Regions from separate parts of the Microbulbifer sp. ABF4_148 genome, predicted to be linked through region 1. Evidence: predicted binding sites of a transcription regulator. Region 1 holds the regulator's gene; each other region holds the start of a gene.

The links. The regulator sigma-54, encoded in region 1, starts transcription at its own class of promoters, with help from an activator protein. The targets are predictions, from matches to a motif close to TGGCACANNNNTTGCNNT.
Region 2: a site for sigma-54 is predicted at 1,147-1,164, ahead of glnL (nitrogen regulation protein NR(II)). Genes of this name have one in related genera too.
Region 3: a site for sigma-54 is predicted at 1,275-1,292, ahead of glnA (glutamate--ammonia ligase). Genes of this name have one in related genera too.

What each region holds. Positions count from the first base shown of each region.
Region 1 is NZ_JBSWUI010000001.1:3,721,188-3,727,641, forward strand. Features, by position in the region: gene ACXAD0_RS16415 (KdsC family phosphatase) at 1-409, shown strand, start outside; gene lptC (LPS export ABC transporter periplasmic protein LptC) at 409-975, shown strand; gene lptA (lipopolysaccharide transport periplasmic protein LptA) at 962-1,552, shown strand; gene lptB (LPS export ABC transporter ATP-binding protein) at 1,656-2,381, shown strand; gene ACXAD0_RS16435 (RNA polymerase factor sigma-54) at 2,565-4,013, shown strand; gene hpf (ribosome hibernation-promoting factor, HPF/YfiA family) at 4,202-4,492, shown strand; gene ptsN (PTS IIA-like nitrogen regulatory protein PtsN) at 4,496-4,957, shown strand; gene rapZ (RNase adapter RapZ) at 5,150-6,007, shown strand; gene ACXAD0_RS16455 (HPr family phosphocarrier protein) at 6,097-6,366, shown strand.
Region 2 is NZ_JBSWUI010000001.1:850,904-857,357, forward strand. Features, by position in the region: gene glnA (glutamate--ammonia ligase) at 1-40, shown strand, start outside; gene ACXAD0_RS03685 (DUF4124 domain-containing protein) at 220-918, shown strand; gene glnL (nitrogen regulation protein NR(II)) at 1,251-2,315, shown strand; gene glnG (nitrogen regulation protein NR(I)) at 2,329-3,750, shown strand; gene ACXAD0_RS03700 (hypothetical protein) at 4,369-4,722, shown strand; gene ACXAD0_RS03705 (Rid family hydrolase) at 4,826-5,185, shown strand; gene ACXAD0_RS03710 (hypothetical protein) at 5,337-5,825, shown strand; gene ACXAD0_RS03715 (hypothetical protein) at 5,957-6,259, shown strand.
Region 3 is NZ_JBSWUI010000001.1:844,252-850,705, reverse strand. Features, by position in the region: gene glnA (glutamate--ammonia ligase) at 1-1,169, opposite strand, end outside; gene thiI (tRNA uracil 4-sulfurtransferase ThiI) at 1,527-2,999, shown strand; gene ACXAD0_RS03670 (energy transducer TonB) at 3,137-3,721, opposite strand; gene ACXAD0_RS03665 (alpha/beta hydrolase family protein) at 3,714-5,777, opposite strand; gene ACXAD0_RS03660 (TonB-dependent receptor domain-containing protein) at 5,838-6,454, opposite strand, start outside.

The sequences.
Region 1 (6,454 bases):
GCTGGACGGCCATGGCATCAAAATGCTGCAAAAGTCCGGGGTGGGTGTTGCGATTATCACCGGTCGCCGCAGCAGTGTGGTTGAGCGCCGCGCGCATGACCTGGGGATTCGCAAGCTGATCCAGGGGCGGGAGGACAAATTCGCCGCCCTCGAAGAAATCTTCGCCGAAGACGGCTGCCGGCTTGAGGACATCGCGTATGTCGGCGACGACTATCCTGATCTGCTCGTCATGACCCGGGTGGGCTGCCCCATTTCCGTTCCCAATGCGGCTCCCCCTGTGCGTGAGCGCGCCGTGTGGGTGACCGACGCGCGTGGTGGTGAGGGGGCCGTACGGGAAGTTTGCGACCGCATCATGCAGGCCCAGGGCACATTTGATGCTGCACTGGCCCCCTATATCGGAAACAACTGATGCGCACCTGGTTACCGCTGTTTATTATCGTCGGCCTTGTCACTGCAGCCATCTGGTTCACGGATAGCCAGCCGGGAGAGCTGCTCGGCAAGCGCCCCACCCCAAAACAGCAGGACCAGGCCGCCGACCTCGTGATTCGCGGCGCAAAAACCCGACACTTCAACCTCGAGGGCAAGCAAGCCTATCGGGTGGATGCAGAAGCCATCAGCTTCTACCAGTTCGGGCGTAGGGACCGCGCAGACCTGACCATGCCCAGAATCGTCTTCTTTCAGGAAGACCAACCAAAATGGCTCACGGTTTCGCAGACCGGGGTGGCGCACAACAATGGGCAGAGAGTGGTGCTGAGTGGCGAAGTAAACATTACAGAACTACCAGAACCCGGTGGGATCCAACTGAACACACCGGCAATCACGATCTTCCCCCACCGGGAATTCGCGCAGACCGACAAAGTTGTTAACATTGTCACCGGCTCCAACCGCACACAGGGCAAGGGCCTTCGCGCGGACCTTAAAAAAGAGCGGGTGGAGATTCTCTCCCAGGTAACGAGCACTTATGAAACAGACTAAGTTCCTGCTCCCATTGGCCGTGATCGCCACGCTGATGACAACGGCCGCCATCGCGCTGCCGACAGACCGCCAGCAACCGGTCAAGGTTCAGGCACAAAAGCTCCAGGCGAGCCGCAACACCAACACGTCGGTGTACATTGGTAACGTGGTCATTACCCAAGGCTCCCTGCAAATCCGCGCAGACCGGGTGGAAGTTCACGGCAACGACCAGGGTGAAATCAGCCGGGTCATTGCGACCGGCAAACCCGCCCATTTCCAGCAATCCGTCGAGCAGACCCAGGCACCGATCAAGGCACGGGCAAAGCGTATTGAGTTCAAAATCAACGCAGACAAGCTGCTGCTAACCGGGGATGCCCATGTCGACCGCGATGGCAACACCCTGAGCGCGCAGCGCATTGACTACGACCTGGCCAGCGAGCAAATCCAGGCACAGGGCCAGTCCGGGGAAAACCGGGTGGAAATGATCTGGAAGCCCGAAGCCAATGCAACCCCACAGAACGAACCGCAGCAGCCGCAAAACGATCAGGGCAATGTCAAAGGACAGGACCCCCAGCAAGCGACACAGGAAGACTCGTAGCCGCGGGCTGTAAACGGCCTGGCTCCCGGACTTGCCATGGGCCACCAAAGATAATTTCGGCCGAGCAACCAATCCCCGGTTGTCGGCACTGCAGGACCACAATATGCCGACGCTGAAAGCGTTACATCTCGCCAAACAGTACAAAAAGCGCAAGGTCGTACAAGATGTCTCTGTCTGCGTCAGCAGTGGGCAGGTCGTGGGACTGCTAGGCCCAAATGGTGCCGGCAAAACCACGTGCTTCTATATGATTGCCGGTCTGGTACGCGCCGATGCCGGCCAGGTTCTCATCGATAGCGAGGACATGACCCACCTGTCCATGCACGGACGGGCGCGCAAAGGTATCGGTTACCTGCCCCAGGAGGCCTCGGTATTTCGACGCCTGTCAGTGCGGGACAACATTCTGGCCATCCTACAAACCCGCAAAGACCTGAACCGGGCGCAGCGCCAACAGCAGGCTGATGCGCTGCTGGAAGAATTCAATATTACCCATATCGCCGACAGTCCCGGCATGGCCCTCTCCGGTGGCGAACGTCGTCGCGTGGAAATCGCACGCGCACTGGCCACCGATCCCGCATTTGTTTTGCTCGATGAACCCTTTGCCGGAGTGGACCCGATCTCGGTAAACGATATCAAGCAGATTATTCGCCACCTGCGCGACCGCAATATTGGCGTGCTGATTACAGACCACAACGTGCGCGAAACGCTGGATATCTGTGAAACGGCCTATATCGTCAGTGAGGGGCATATTATCGCCGCAGGCACCCCTGAAGAGGTGCTGGCAAACCAGCAAGTACGTGAGGTCTACCTGGGACACGAATTCACGATCTGACCGGCGCAGTAGTTTGTCCTAGCGAACCCCGCCAACGTAATCTACTGGACTAAGATCCGCCGGCTCCGCGCACGCCCATCATTTTCGGCATACTTATTGCTTGTAATCGCGATTGCAGAAGGTTAGTCTGCGGCGTCATGGATAAACAGAAGATTCTTTCGCCGCAGTAACTTACCGACACCCATGAAGCAGTCTCTCCAGCTAAAACTCGGCACGCAGCTCACGATGACGCCGCAGCTGCAGCAGGCCATTCGTCTGCTCCAGCTTTCGACGTTGGACCTGCAGCAAGAGGTGCAGTCGGCCCTGGACAGCAACCCCATGCTGGAAGTCGAGGCGGAAGAGCACGCGGAAGCGCACACTGAAGATCCGCAACCTCTGGAAGCTCAACAACCCACAGCAGCCGCTGAAACAGAGTCAGAGCAGCTGGCGGAGGGAGACTGGAACAAGGATATCCCCGAAGACCTGCCGGTAGACACACACTGGGACGATATCTACAGCGGCGGCAGTAGCGCCGGGCCAATGGAAGACAGCACGCTGGAGCTGCGCAATGCCGCTCCCGACAATCTCAATGACCACCTCCTCTGGCAACTCAACCTGACACCACTGACCGAACAGGACAAACGCATCGCCGAAGCGCTGATTGACGATATCAACCCCAGGGGGTTCCTGGAGTCGCCAATCGCGGAAATCGCGGAATCTCTCGGTGCGGAAACCGATGAAGTCATCGCCGTCCTGAAGGCCATCCAGCAATTCGAGCCGGCTGGTTGCGGCGCCCGCGACTTACGTGAGTGCCTGCTACTGCAACTTGCGCAACTGCCGTTGGATACACTCTGGCTGGAGCAGGCGCGCGCGGTCGTCGGAGAGCACCTGGACCTGCTCGGCAAACGGGACTTCCGTCAACTCAGCAGACGCACACGCCTCAGCGAGTCCGAGCTCGGCGAAGTGATGCGCCTGATCCAGACACTCAACCCGCACCCCGGCGAGAGCTTCGGTGATGAAGACCCGCAGTATGTGGTACCGGATGTGATCGTCAGCCGCCGACAGGACCGCTGGCAGGTAGAACTGAATCCGGAAACCACGCCCCGCCTGCGCATCAACAGTGGCTACGCGGCCCTGATCAAGCGCGCCGACACCTCGGCAGATAACAACTTCCTGAGAGACCACCTGCAGGAAGCGCGTTGGTTTCTGAAAAGCCTGCAGAGCCGCAATGAAACCCTGCTCAAAGTGGCCTCCAGTATCGTGGAGAAACAACAGGGCTTTTTTGAGCATGGCCCGGAAGCCATGAAGCCCATGGTACTGGCCGATATCGCAGAAACCATTGGCATGCACGAGTCGACCATCTCTCGCGTGACCACTCAAAAGTATATGTTCACGCCCCGCGGCGTATTCGAGCTGAAGTATTTCTTCTCCAGCCACGTGAGTACCGACTCCGGTGAAGATGCATCGTCCACTGCAATTCGCGCGATGATCCGCAAGCTCATCGATGCAGAGCAGCCACGCAAGCCCCTGTCCGACAACAAGATCACCCAGGAACTGGATAAGCAGGGCATCAAAGTCGCGCGCAGAACCGTCGCGAAATATCGCGAATCCATGGGTATCCCCTCCTCCAGCGAGCGCAAACGCCTCGTTTAAGAACAAGCTGACTGAAACAACAAGGTCAGTCGCCAATTACAGGCAGAATAACCCTCTTTTCCTGCAACCAAACCCCAATCCTTGAGTGTATCCTTCCATTCTGACCCACTTCCTAGTAGGGTTGCCGCCCTGACGGAGTGGGCTCCATGACTTTTACGTCATAAGACGCGCTCACAAAGGAGACTTCTATGCAGATCAACATCAGTGGCGATAACCTGCATGTGACCCCATCCATCCGCGATTACTGTGAATCCAAGTTGGATAAACTCTCCCGTCATAACGACGTGGCCACACGAACAGAAGTGGTGCTCTCCGTCGATAAACTGATTCAGAAGGCCGAGGCCACGGTGCATGTGAACGGTCGCGACATCTTTGCTGACTCCGAGTCTGACGATATGTATGCCGCCATTGATTCACTCACAGACAAGCTCGATCGCCAGCTGCTGAAGCACAAAGAAAAGCTGCGAAATTACCGGTAAACCATGACATTGGAAGATTTACTCACTCCCCGCCTTTGCCTGAGTCGTGTGGCGGGGAGCAGCAAGAAGAAGCTGCTGCTGAATATTGCCCAGACAATCGCAGAACAGAAGCCGCATCTGGATCCGGATACCATCTTCCAGCAAATGATTGCCCGCGAACGTCTGGGTTCCACCGGCATTGGTGACGGGGTGGCCATCCCTCACTGCCGCCTGCCTGGCTGTCAGGAACCTATCGGTGTGCTGTGCACGACAGAGCCTGCAGTAGATTTTGACGCCATTGATCGCCAGCCTGTCGACCTGCTGTTTGCGCTACTGGTACCCGAAGACGCAGAGCAAGATCACCTGGACACGCTCGCGCAGATTGCCGCCCTGTTCAGCGACAGTCGCGTTCGGGAGAAGTTACGCCAGGCCGACAGCGGCGACGCCCTCTACGCACATGCGATCGACAGCGCCTCCGCCGCATAATCCTGCCTGACCGCGTCAGCGGATCTTGTTGCGCATGCGCTGCCGCACTCGCCCCACCGAGGCACCAGCGCGATCGATCGAAACGCTACTCGCACCCCCTCCCCACCACCACTTTCATAGAGTCAGGATTGTGCCCAGCCGCGCAATCGAACATCATTGGACCCACGCTTCTGCAAACGGATAGTCAACGGTATGCGCCTGGTAATTATTAGTGGCCGCTCAGGCTCGGGAAAGAGTTCTGCACTGCAGCTGCTGGAAGATGTCGGCTTTAACTGTATCGATAACTTGCCGGCCAGCCTGCTTCCCGAGCTGGTACGCCGGGTGCAGCAGCAACCGCAGGTAGACGACACCCGGCTTGCACTTGGCATTGATGCCCGCAATCTCTGGGAGGATGTTCAACAAGCCCCCCAGGTCATCGAAGACCTGCGGGCGAGCGGCGTACCCTGTGACGTGGTGTATCTGGATGCACGTTCCCCGGTACTGGTGCAGCGGTTCAGCGAAACCCGCCGTAAACACCCGCTCAGTGACAACCGCACCCACCTGCTCGAAGCGCTCAACCAGGAGAAAGAACTGCTCGCCCCACTGGCTGGTATTGCAGACCTGGTGATTGACACCTCCAGCCTCAGCCTGCACCAGCTGCGCGAACAGGTGAAAACGCGTGTGGTAGGCGCGGACACCCACAGCATGGCCATCCTCTTCCAGTCTTTCGGGTTCAAGCATGGTGTTCCCGTGGATGCCGACCTGGTGTTTGATCTGCGCTGTTTGCCCAACCCCTATTGGGTCCCGGAACTCAGGGATAAGACCGGCCTTGATCCGGAGATTGCCGAATACCTGCAGGGACACGAGGAAACACAGGAAATGGAGCAGGACATTACCCGGTTCCTCCGTCGCTGGTTGCCGTCGTACCAGGACAGCAATCGCAGTTACACCTGCGTCGCCATCGGTTGCACGGGCGGCCGCCACCGCTCGGTCTACATGGTGGAGCAACTGGCCAAGACATTCTCTGCCGAGTTTGACAATATACAGGTTCGACATCGGGAGCAGCGCTGAGCCGCCGAACGGATCAAAAACGACATCAAAACCGTTGATGGCCACTGGTCGACAACCCACCAGGCTGCGCCCACGCAGGATCGCCAACTATGCAGAAAAGCCGTCTAACCATCATCAACAAGCTGGGCCTGCACGCACGTGCGGCGAGCAAGTTTGCCCAGACATCCGCACGTTTCTCTGCGGAGATTACCGTGCATTGCCAGGGCAAGGCCGTGGATGGAAAGAGTGTGATGGCTCTGATGCTGCTCGCCGCAGGCAAAGGCTCCGACCTCGAAGTCGAAGCCGCAGGCAATGATGAAGATGCAGCGGTGGAGGCGATCTGTGCGCTGGTCGCTGACCGCTTCGGCGAGGCAGAATAATTCGCGCCGCCTCACTATGGCGGTGCCGTCTCGGAAGTCATAAAATCCCTCCCCAATCTAGGGCAGCAACGCCCGTTCCAGTCGCGCA
Region 2 (6,454 bases), 2.9 Mb from region 1:
CACTCACCCGGTCGAGTTCGACATGTACTACTCCGTGTAAATACACGCAGCAGTCACATGCGAAAAACCCGCGCCTCGGCGCGGGTTTTTTTATGCGTGGCCGCTGGGTCGACAGTTGCAGGCCGTTCGGCGGCCCGAACTGGCACGGGCTTCCCTCGCAGCCTGCTAGCCTTAATAATGACCGCAGCTTTTGTGTCACACCGATTGCGAGGGACGCCCATGCGGACATTCTGCAAAGCCATCACCGTCGCCGCCACGCTTCTGATGCTGGCTGCCTCTTTTGCCGTGAGCGCAGGGGATTCCGGCACTGTGCGCCTGGAGCCGCCGAGCAATGGCACGACCATCTACAAGGTGGTGCATCCGGATGGCACGGTTACCTTCAGCGATACGCGTCCGGCCAGCGGCAAAGTGGAGAAGATTCAGATAGGCCCGACCAACGTGCAGCGCGTGGCGGCCAACCGGCCGCTGCCCACGCGCAAGCTCTCCCCCAGAGACAAAACTCCGCAGGCGGTCGCGGATACCCGCCCGGTACCGCAGGGGCCCATTAGCTTTTCGATTGTCAGCCCGGCCAATGATGCGACCATTACGCCGGGACAGCGCTTTATCGTGCTGGAAGTGGCCATCAATCCACTGCCAGTTGGTGGGCATCAGTTCTTTGCCGTCGTGGATGGCCAGCCCTGGCAGGGCGGCTCCTCCGGCACCAGCCTCGATTTGTCGGCGCTGGAGCGCGGCAGCCACCAGATCAGCGCGGTGCTCACTGACATGAACGGCCAGGTGCTGGCCCGTTCGCAGACTATTACGGTGCACGTGAAGCGGCCGTCCTCCCTGGTACCCGATTTCGCTGCCCCGCGTGCCCCCCAGGCACCGAAAGCGCCACCGGCTCAGGGGTTGATACCGAACCGCCAGCCGCGTCGCTAGCCTGACCATAGCGCCATTTTCGAACCGGTTGGCGCGGACAAGCCGTCTGCGCCACCTTCTCATCGCTTCCCTCCCGCCCCAACACAGCGCCCGTCGGCGAAAAGCTCCCGACAATGAGGCGCCATAGCTGGTCATTTTTTACTCAATGCACCATAATGGTGCCCTTTTCCGGCGGTGCCAGTGAATGGACCGCGACGGGATCACCGAAATCACGCCAGTGCGCCATTTTGGTTTGCTTCTTGCACTGTCCATAACAGAACTGCGTCGGCACAGGCCATCGGGTGTTTGAATGCCCGCCAGTCCCGGCGCGACAAACTCAGGAATACACACGCATGCTGAATGACCGCCAGTTGCGCCAGCTACTGGATAACCTGTCATCCGCTGTTCTGGTGCTGGATGGCGAGCTGTCGCTCTGCTACCTCAATACGGCTGCGGAGAACCTGCTGTCGGCATCCAACGCCCGGGTCGCGGGGCGTCCACTGCTGGACGTGGTGTACGAATCACAGGAGGCGTTGCAGGCCATGCGTGCCGCGCTGGAGCACGGACAGCGGTATACCGTGCGCCGCGCCATCTGGCGATTGCACAACCTGGAAACCAGTACGGTTGATTACTCCGTAACGCCGGTGCTGGAGCAGGGCGTATTGCTGCTCGAAGTGCAGACCATGGATCGCATGCTGCGTATTGCGCGGGAAGACGCGCTCATCGATGCGCAGGAGACCACCCGCAACCTGGTGCGGGGCATGGCCCACGAAATTAAGAACCCGCTCGGCGGGATCCGCGGCGCAGCGCAGTTAATGCAGCGCGAGCTGCCGGACCCGGAGCTGGCGGAATACACCAACATCATCATTGACGAGGCCGACCGACTGAGAAACCTCGTGGACCAGCTGTTGGGGCCGCACCAGCCGGCCAACGTGCAGCCGCTGAATATCCACGAAGTGACCGAGCGGGTGGCGCAACTGGTGGAAGTGGAGTGCGACGGCGAGCTGGAAATCCAGCGCGACTATGACCCGTCGATTCCGGATGTGCCGGGTGATCGGGAGCAGCTCATTCAGGCAATCCTGAATATTGCCCGCAATGCCATGCAGGCGCTGAACGAGAGTATTGGCCTGGCCGCCGGTGAACTCACGCTGCGCACCCGCGTGCAGCGCCAGTTCACCATTGGACGCCGCCAGTGTCCGCTGGTCTGCCGCATAGAAATAGAAGACAACGGCCCGGGGATCGACGAAGAGATCCTCGAGCAAATTTTTTATCCAATGATTTCCGGTCGAGCCGAAGGCTCCGGTCTCGGCCTGTCCATTTCGCAGAACATCATCAATCAGCACCGCGGGCTGATTAAGTGTGACAGTCGCGCAGGGCAAACCATCTTCCAGGTGTATTTGCCCCTGAGCCACGAGTAAGCAGAGAACGAGAATGAACATGAGTAACCGGGTTTGGATTATCGACGACGACCGTTCTATTCGCTGGGTGCTGGAACGCGCGCTCTCTCGCGAGGGCTTTGATACCAAGTGCTACGAGAGCGGTGACCGCGCGCTCGACGATTTCTACAGCGACTCCCCGGACGTCGTCATCAGCGATATTCGCATGCCCGGTTCCGATGGCTTCAAACTGCTGCAGCGCTTCCAGGCCGAGCGCCCTGCACTGCCCATTATTATCATGACTGCCCACTCCGACCTCGACAGCGCGGTGGCGGCCTATCAGGGCGGTGCGTTTGAATACCTGCCCAAGCCCTTCGATGTCGATGAAGCGGTTGCGGTAACCCGCCGTGCGCTGGCCCATGCCAACGAGCAGGAAGGGCCCGAGGCCACCAGTATCGAGACGGGTGCGGCGAATAAAGAAATCATCGGCGAAGCACCGGCGATGCAGGAAGTCTTCCGTGCAATCGGCCGTTTGTCGCATTCCAATATCACCGTACTGATCAATGGCGAATCCGGTACCGGTAAAGAGTTGGTTGCGCAGGCACTGCACAACCATAGCCCGCGCAAACACAAGCCATTTATCGCGCTGAACATGGCCGCGATTCCCAAAGACCTGATGGAATCCGAACTGTTTGGTCATGAGAAAGGGGCATTCACCGGTGCAACGGCACAGCGCGCCGGCCGTTTCGAGCAGGCCGACGGCGGCACCCTGTTCCTGGATGAAATCGGCGATATGCCGGCCGAGACCCAGACCCGCCTGTTGCGTGTGCTCGCCGACGGCGAGTTCTATCGTGTTGGTGGCCACACCCCGGTGAAAGTCGATGTGCGCATCATTGCCGCTACGCACCAGAACCTGGAAAAACTGGTGGAAGACCACCGTTTCCGGGAAGACCTTTTCCATCGCCTCAACGTAATTCGCATCCACATCCCGCGCCTGGCGGATCGCCGTGAAGACATCCCGCGCCTGGTGCGCCACTTCTTCAACAGTGCGGCCAAGGACCTGGGGGTGGAGCCAAAGATCCTGCTGAAGGACACCGAAGAATACCTGTCCGGCCTGGATTGGCCGGGTAACGTGCGTCAGCTGGAAAATACCTGCCGCTGGATCACCGTGATGGCCTCCGGCCGCGAAGTGCACGTCGAAGACCTGCCCCAGGAACTGCACCAGCAAACCGCTACCAGCGCGACGCCCACACAGGACTGGCAAAAGGCCCTGCGCTTATGGGCGGATCAGGCACTCGCTACCGGTCGTCGCGAAATTCTCAGTGAGGCGGTGCCGCAATTTGAGCGCGCCCTCATCGAGATCGCCCTCAAACATACCGCCGGTCGCAAGCGCGACGCCGCCGAGCTCCTCGGCTGGGGGCGCAACACGCTCACCCGCAAACTCAAAGAGCTGGGTATGAACGGCGAGGGCGAGTAAGGCCTCCCCTCCCCACCTGGTTACTTCTCGGAATCCGGCGCCGTCAAAGGCGCCGGAAAAAACCTTTCCCTTTAATCACCTGCTATCCGCTTAGTGCAATCGCAGATATAGCGCATGACTAAATGTCCCGTTATATGGCTGCACTCTAGCGATGAGCCGCCTAAGAAAAATCCCTGAAAGGCGATGGATTGGTGGGCCTGGCGTGCACTGCGTAAACATCAAGATAGGACAGCTCGATTCCCCGAGACGTCGCAGACGAATAGCTTCCCCGAATTGCCTCTTTTGCTGCCTGTGTACGGTATCCTTCCGTCAAAGACCGTATTGAAAAGCCCGAATTAATGAGCCATGGCTCACATTCACGGAAAATCTTCTCTAACCTGTTGATTTCATTGGGCAGGAAATGTGTTCAAGAGCCACATGTGAAATCAGGCGACTTGAGCCACTGGCTCACTATCACTGGTTGCCAAATGACCCGAAATCTATAACCTGTTGTAAATATTGGCTTTTATCTGAGCTTCGCGCGGGGTCTTCCAGAAATAGTAGCCAAATGGATAATGAGCCACTGGCTCTTTAATAAACTGTTATGTGCTTCTTAATACATAGATCTGGTTTGTATACATGAGCAAGGTTTGGCGAGAACTTTCTGATCCGACCAAGCATCGTGATTTCATGACTTATGTGAATGTCGGAGGGGTACCGGTTGAGAAAACTAAGGACAACCTAATTAAAAATTGGGTTTACTTTGCAGAGGTCAAAGGGTTTACATTTACTTTCGTTGGCATCGATCAAGTATGTGAGGCGAGAGAATATTTTTCAAAGAAAATTCATCCCTCTACACGCGATCCGAACGTGTACAAACATTGGTATTTTGTTTGGTATAGTCGATTGCCAAAAGGTTTAAAAAGAGAAGTAAACCGACAGCTTATTCTGAAGAGGTTGGACGAAATAATCTCCAAGTGGGGACGCACATAACAAGCGGCTGTTGCCGCCCCTGCGGGGCTGGGACGGCCTTTCCGCTGCTTCGCAGCTACAAGTCCGCCCCAAAGCCGGGCGTTAACAGTCAATGAGTATTTCCATGATCGAACGAGTAGCTGGAATTTATAAAGGAAGAAATAAGTCTTCTGCATACAAAGATCTCGTTTTCTCCGTAGCTACTTCACCAAATACAGATGTCGGTACGAAAGAGCAAACACGGCAAGCTCTTGCGGTAATATCGGAGAATTTGAAAGAGCTTGGTTCAAGTAAGGAGCACATCCTTTCGGCCCAGGTGTTCATTGCAAGAATGCATGAAAAATCGCAAATGGATGAAGCCTGGTGTTCTTGGATTGGCGACAATCAAGCCAACTGGCCACAGCGCGCATGTTTAGGGGTGGATCTTGAAGGTAATGTGCTCGTAGAAGTTACTGTAGTAGCGGTTAGGGCCCCAGACTGTTAACAAGGCCGGGCAATTTGCTCCGGGCCTTCGGCCCTCCGCGGGACAGCTTACCTTGTGCACCTTTTGCGCAGGTCGCTTCGCTCCCATTTTTGCGCAAAATGCGCACAAGGTAAGCTGCCTTTGCCGGCGGCGTTATGGTTCCTTAGAGCCCATGAAAAATTTCATACTTTTGCTCGCTGTCTTCCCAATGTTTGCAGCTGCTTATGACACAACCAAATTGCACTCTCATCATGTCTATGTAGAGGGAGTTCTTCCTGAGCCATATAAAAATGTGTCTGTGAAAATAGATCTAGATCCGGAAAATGATGATCTAAAAAATATTTCTCTGACTGTAGATGGAAAGCTACTCAGTTTCTCCGAGTCGGAGAGGGCAAAGCTTACTGATCTTGATTTGCAAACAATGGAAATTGAGCACGGCATTTTTAGTGCCCATGATAGCGAGATGGGTGATGTTCTTTATATAAAAATTGCAAAAGGAAAGAGAAAGTCAATGAATTGCAATTTTGACAAAGAAGATCTAAACCATGGGGTCTACGATGTTGCATTAATCCAGTATAACTTCGAAGATCCACCGATTGTGCGGTTGGATAATCCGTACAAGTACTATCGGGATCGCTACCTTTGGTGCTTCGAGGAATGAAAAACCATAACAAACAGCGGCAGAGCGACAGCCAACGCTACGCACTTTTTGTGTTACTCGCTGGCGCTCAAACATTAACACAAAAAGTGCTCCGCGCTGGCTGCGCCTGCGCTGGGCGTTATGTGTGAATCATGAACAAGCTTGAGAAGCTAACTGACGCCCTCGGAGCCGCTGCGGACTACTTTGATTCTCGTGGCTTTCAATCATGGTCTACCGAGGCACGTGACTCGATTAAGATGATTGAGTTAGGCGATACTACGGTAATTGAAAATCTCTACCTTAAGTACGCCCCTACATGCGAAGTGGAAGAGCTTTTCATCACCGAATATGAACTCGAGGATGAAGCTAAGGTTAATGATCTAAATCAGGCTTTATCTGCTGTCATCAGAAATACATACTGGGCTTTAGAGCATGCTCGAAACGAAAACACATAACAAGCCGCAGCAATCGCTCCCGTTGGTCGCTGGGATAGCCAAAACGCTGCGCTTTTTTGTCTGCCCCTGTGCGGGGCGTTAAGGTACCCAAAATGAGTCGACTATCGAAGGCCATCGACAACTTGGGCATGATACGGTTGCTAAATCTAAATGGCCGCGAAATTCGGTTCGCGTTACTTTTGCGAAAAGAAGATT
Region 3 (6,454 bases), 2.9 Mb from region 1:
TCGCCAGGATGGATCTTGTTCTTGATGCCGTCGAGGCCAGCCATCAGCATGGCAGCGAACACCAGGTACGGGTTAGCGGTGGGATCCGGGAAGCGCGCTTCAATACGCTTGCCTTTCGGGGAAGGCACGTACGGGATACGGATGGAAGCAGAGCGGTTACGCGCAGAGTAAGCCAGGATAACCGGGGCTTCGAAGCCAGGAACCAGACGCTTGTAGGAGTTGGTAGAAGCGTTAGCGAAGGCATTCAGGGCACGCGCGTGCTTGATGATACCGCCGATGTAGTACAGGGCAGTTTCAGACAGGCCAGCGTAGGCATCACCAGCGAACTGGTTAACACCGTCTTTGCTGAAAGACTGGTGGATGTGCATACCAGAACCGTTGTCGCCTACCAGCGGCTTCGGCATAAAGGTAGCGGTTTTGCCGTAAGCGTGCGCTACGTTGTGTACCGCGTACTTGAGGATCTGCACCTCGTCCGCTTTTTTGGTCAGGGTGTTGGCGCCAACACCAATCTCACACTGGCCGGCAGTACCCACTTCGTGGTGGTGCACTTCAATTTCCAGGCCCATCTGCTCCATGGCGGAACACATGGCAGCACGTACGTCGTGCAGGGAGTCAACCGGAGGTACCGGGAAGTAACCGCCCTTTACGCCCGGACGGTGGCCGATGTTGCCTTCGTTGTAAGCAGCACCGGAGGCCCAGGCCGCTTCCTCAGAGTTGATCTTGTAGAAAGCACCACCCATCTCAGCGCCCCAGGTGATGTCGTCGAATACGAAGAACTCGGGCTCCGGACCGAACAGCGCAGTGTCACCCAGACCGGTAGACTTCAGGTATTCCTCAGCGCGCAGGGCGATGGAACGCGGGTCGCGCTCGTAACCCTGGCCAGTGGACGGCTCAACGATGTTACAACGCAGGATAACGGTGGTTTCGTCGGTGAACGGGTCCAGGAAAGCGGTCTCGTCATCCGGCATCAGGATCATGTCGGATTCGTTGATGCCTTTCCAGCCAGCGATGGAAGAACCGTCAAACATCTTGCCTTCTTCGAAGAACTCGCCATCAACTTCAGAAGTCGGGATGGATACGTGCTGTTCTTTACCTTTGGTATCGGTGAAGCGCAGGTCTACCCATTTGGCCTCACTGTCTTTAATCAAACCAAGCGTTTTCGCTGACATTGCTGTCCTCCAGGTTTCGGGAAGTTATTAGTCGCTGTGTTTCAGGCCGGCTGGCCAATCCCTACGGCGGCTTATTGGTCGTGAGCAAAACTCATGGGCTCATTCGAAGCAAGGAGTGTGCCAAATTGGGGCAACCACGGGGATTAGGCGCCGACCCGCGCGTACCGGGGCCTCTGTGCCCCATATCGGCCAGCCCTGCACAACCGGTGCAAACCGACCAAACGCTAGCGCACCATTATAGTGCCACCAGCACAGCGCGAGCACTTTTGTGGTGCATTTTGTCGCCACGGTGAAATTGGCCCGCGTCTGTTTATAATTCGCGCCTCATTACCAACTTACGGCAGACCCCGGAATTCCATGCATTTTGTCGTCAAATTCTTCCCAGAGATCACCATCAAAAGTAACCCGGTGCGCAAGCGCATGTCGCGCCAGCTGGCGGACAACCTGCGCCACCAGCTGCGCAGGCTGGACGACCGCATCAAGGTGATCAAAGACTGGGAAAAGATCGAAGTGATCGCCCCCGATGCGGTTGCACACCTGTCGGCGCGCATCGAAGAGGTGCTGGCGCATACCCCCGGCATCGCCAACTTCGCCCGCGTGCGCCAGTTCCCGCTGGGTGACCTGCACGATATGTATGAAAAAACCTATTCGGTGTGGGGCGACAAGCTGGACGGCAAGACCTTCTGTGTACGGGTCAAGCGCAGCGGCAAGCACGACTTCCAGTCGCTGGATGTCGAGCAGTACGTGGGCGGTGGTCTCAACAAGAATACCGGCGCGGCGGGAGTGAAGCTGAAACACCCCGACATCACGGTGCGCCTCGAGGTGCGCCACGACAAACTCAACGTGGTGGAGGAAACCCACCAGGGCCTCGGCGGCTTCCCGCTGGGCACCCAGGATGCGGTGCTGTCACTGATCTCCGGCGGCTTCGACTCCACCGTCTCCAGCTACCTGACCATGAAGCGCGGGATTCGCACCCACTTCCTGTTCTTCAACCTGGGTGGCCGCCAGCATGAGCTCGGCGTGAAAGAAGTCGCTTATTACCTGTGGAACAAGTTTGGCTCGTCGCACCGGGTGTGCTTCGTCACGGTACCGTTCGACGAGGTCGTGGCAGAGATTCTCGAGCGGGTCGACGATTCGCAGATGGGTGTGATCCTCAAGCGCATGATGCTGCGCGCCGCCACCGCCATTGCCGCGGAGCTGGAGGTGGATGCCGTGGTGACCGGCGAGGCTATCGCCCAGGTCTCCAGCCAGACCCTGCGCAACCTGAAAGTAATCGACAGCGTGACCGAAACCCTGGTGTTGCGTCCTCTGATTACCAGTGACAAGAACGACATCATCAGTACCGCCCGCGAGATCGGTACCGAAGAGTTTGCTGCAGCCATGCCGGAGTACTGCGGGGTCATTTCGGTGAAGCCCACCACCCGTGCCCGCTTTGAAAAAATCGAGAGCGAGGAACAGCGCTTCGACTTCGCCATCCTCGATCGCGCCGTCGCTAACCGCGTGCGGCAGAACATTGACGAGGTGATCGAGGAAGTCGATGGCGAGGCGCCGGAAGTACAGATTCTGGCGGAAGCCGGCGATGCCATCGTGCTGGATATCCGCCATCCGGATGAAGAGGATGTGGATCCGCTGGAAATTGACGGTACTGAAGTGGAGCACATCCCCTTCTATCGACTCAATCGGGAATTTGCCAAGCTCGACCAGGACAAACAGTATCTGCTGTACTGTTCCCGTGGGGTCATGAGCCGCCTGCATGCCTCACACCTGCTGGACGATGGCTACGGCAATGTCGGCGTGTATCGCCCGGAGATTCCCCACCGCACCAAGTAACGGTGCAGCACCCCCAATAACGCGGTGTGGCCACCAAATAAAAAGGCCCGGTATCCATACCGGGCCTGCTGGGGGATGCCCATGGCCAGGCTGGCCACAGGACTTTTGATCAGCCGCTCGCGATCAGCGGCCAACGATCAAGGCGTATCGATAAAGAACAGGTCGTAGAGCGGACCGGACCACTGGGGTCCGTAAAACGTGACCTGCGCCCCGGGTCCTTTCGGCCCCTGCGGTACATCACCATCCTTGCAGTCTTCCGTATCTTTACCCTCGTCACAGGGATCTTCCTTGAAGATAAAGGGGAACAGCCAGTCCTTGCCGCGCACCGCTGTTTCGATCGGGACAAACTGCCAGTTCTTTACCGCCGCGAGTACCGGCTCGGCGTAGACCAGAACCTCCTCCGAGGTCTGGTCTTTCAATGCCACACCGGAAACACTGCCATCCTTCTCAATATTGAAGGAAACCAGCAGCGCACCTTCCAGCTTGTCTTCGAACGCCTTTTCGATGTTTTCGTTATCGGAAAAATCGGGGCGCTCGTAATACCAGAACTGGATACCCGCTTCGCGCAGTTCGCTCTGCCGCTCCATGCGCACAGCGTTCTTGTAGGCATTGATACATTGGGACTCCAGGTCATAGCGGCTGCAGTCGGGACGCTGCCAATCAAGCGCCAGGGATTGACCGGCACCGAGCAGCGCGATTGCACCAAACAATGCCTTAACCACGCGGCACCCCCTTGAAGTATTCATACTCCAGGCCATCTTCCCCTGCGGGGATACATTGGTCTGAGGGCGGATCCATCGGCTTGCGATCACCAATGTGGCGATCCATAAAGTCGATCATGCGACAGTAGATCTCGAGGCGACTTTCGGTCTCGCGCGCGCCATGGCCAGCACGGGGAGCCACCAGTGTTTCGAGGCGATGATCCTGATTCATCAGTGCCGCTCGCATATCAATGTAGTGATCCCAGTGCGCGCGAACATCCCGTGCACCCTGCACCAGAAATACCGGCGCCTTGATGCGATCCACATGAGGCGTGGAAGACTGCGTACGACGTTTTTCTTCAGTCGCACCCAACGCTTCGGTCATGTAGTCGATACCCGCTTTACGCAGTCCGACATCACCGGACTTCATCATGGTATTGAGGTCATACACGCCCACATAGCCGATACCGCACTGATACAGGTCCGGTTCTTTCACCAGCCCCATCAGTGTCGCGTAACCACCATAGGATGCGCCGTACATGCAAATACGGTCCCGGTCGGCGATCCCAGAATTGATCGCCCAGTAGGTTGCATCGGTCAGGTCGTCCTGCATCTCCAGGCCCCAGTGACCATACCAGTCGTACATAAAGTCGCGACCATAGCCACCGGAACCGCGATAGTTAATATGCATGACCGCGTAACCGGCATTGGCAAACAGGATGCGCTCCTTGTTGTAGCCCCAGTAATCCCGTGGGCCATGGGGGCCACCATGGGGCAGGACGATCAGCGGCAGGTTTTTCGCGGGCTTGTTCACCGGCAGGGTGATGTACCCGTTGATCTCCATACCATCGCGTGCGCTGAAGCGGAACGGATGGGTAGCGGGCACATCCGCACGATCGATCCAGTCACCCTGATTTGCCAGGAACTTCAGCGCCCCGTCAAACTGGTTGTACAGGTAGTACTTGCCCGGGTGACGGTCGTCACGCACATGAATTACCCACTCGTTGCCATCCTTGGTCCGGTTGACGATCTGGATGTAATGATTGGGGAAAGTCCCCTGCATCCGCTTGTGGGTCTTGGCATAGTGATTGTCCTCGTCGAGGTACACCACTTCGGGGTAGTCGTAATTGATCACGGCGCCCCATGGGAACCCATCGTCATCCGTCAGTACCCGATCGTAATCCACCTTGGGGTGACGGTAGATCAGCTTCTTCTCGCCGCTCTCAACATTGACCGTGTATAGCCCCTTGGTAGATGCTTCCACCGTATCGGTGTACCACAACCAGTTTTCGTCCTTGCTCCAGCCGACGGGTGTAAACACACCCTTGGACTGGTCATACACCTGCTCGTCCCAGTCACCGCGGGTATTCTTGCTGGCAACCACGGTGTGCTTGAAGCTCGACGGCAGGCCGCCAACCCAATGGGTGATTTCCTTGTCTTTGTTGAAAATCGGTCGGCCCATACGGATCGGTGAGCGGGCTATACGGGTGGTTTTACCGGTATAGATGTTCATCTTGTACACGTACAGATGCGGGAACTTGGTCGAGCTACCGGACGGAAAAACCATCACGCGATAGTGTTCGTCATCGATACGACCGGCAAGGCTGCCGCCCTCGGCACCACCGTAATCGTGGGTGCCCTGCCAGATGATGTCCTTGCGGCTGCCATCGATGTTCATGCCCGCAATACCGCCACTGCCAACCCCTTCCGAAGTGGCGGACTTGAAACTGAAGCTGAATAGCACCCGCTCGTTGTTGGCCCAGCGCATTCCGCTGATGCCTACAGTGCCTTTCAGCTGCAGGATCGACTTCACTTCCATGGTCTTGCGATCGATGATCACACCATCGACCAGCCCATCCTCACGCACCTTGCCGGCAGCAAAATGCTTGCCATCCGGTGAGATACGGATATTGGTGTATGGGGACGGTCGAAACAGGTCCTCATAGGGCACCGGATAGTCCGTCATATGCGAAAAAGGTTTGGCTTTCTCTGCGTCCGCTTCGGCGCTTGCAGAAACTCCACAAGCTGACATGGCTACGGCCAGCAGAGGGGCCAGCATCGCTTTTGTCATTTTCATTGTTTTACTCCTGTGGCCGACCCCAACGCGAGCGGGGCCGACCGGCACATCAAGAGAGTGTTAGTTACTCATGAAATAACTGAAGGAGAAGTTCACGCTGCGGCCCAGCGGACTCTGCAGGTGGCTCCAGTAGTAAGGCCAACGCGGGTTGGTCTCGTCCGTCGTGGGCATGGCATTCGTCAGGTTCTGAATGGCCACACCAACACTGAGACGTGCGTCGACACGATAGTTCGCAGTCAGGTTCGCGGTGTAATGCGGTTCCAACTTCTTGGTACCGACAAAATTGTCCACACTACCCTGGCGCTGAATGAACAGACCGGCACCGACGGATTTGAAACCGCTCAGCGGATTGCTCCAGCTGAAACCGACACCGCTGCGCGTGGCAGGCAGTGACTGGCCCGGCAGCCCCTGGCGCAGATCGAACACCTCATCGCCGGCAAACTGCTGCCACTCGTGCTTGAGGGTGTTGACGTAGCTCATGCCAACGCCGAAGTTACCGAATTTTTCCGATTCAAATCCGGCCGACATCCGCACGTCGACACCTTCCATCTCTCGGTATTGCTGGTTCTGCGGCTCGATGATCAGGCGTTCAACGCGGCCGGACTCATCGCGGATCACCCGATCGAACACGTCCTGACAGAAGCGACTACCGGATGGCAATCCACCGGTGGCACACT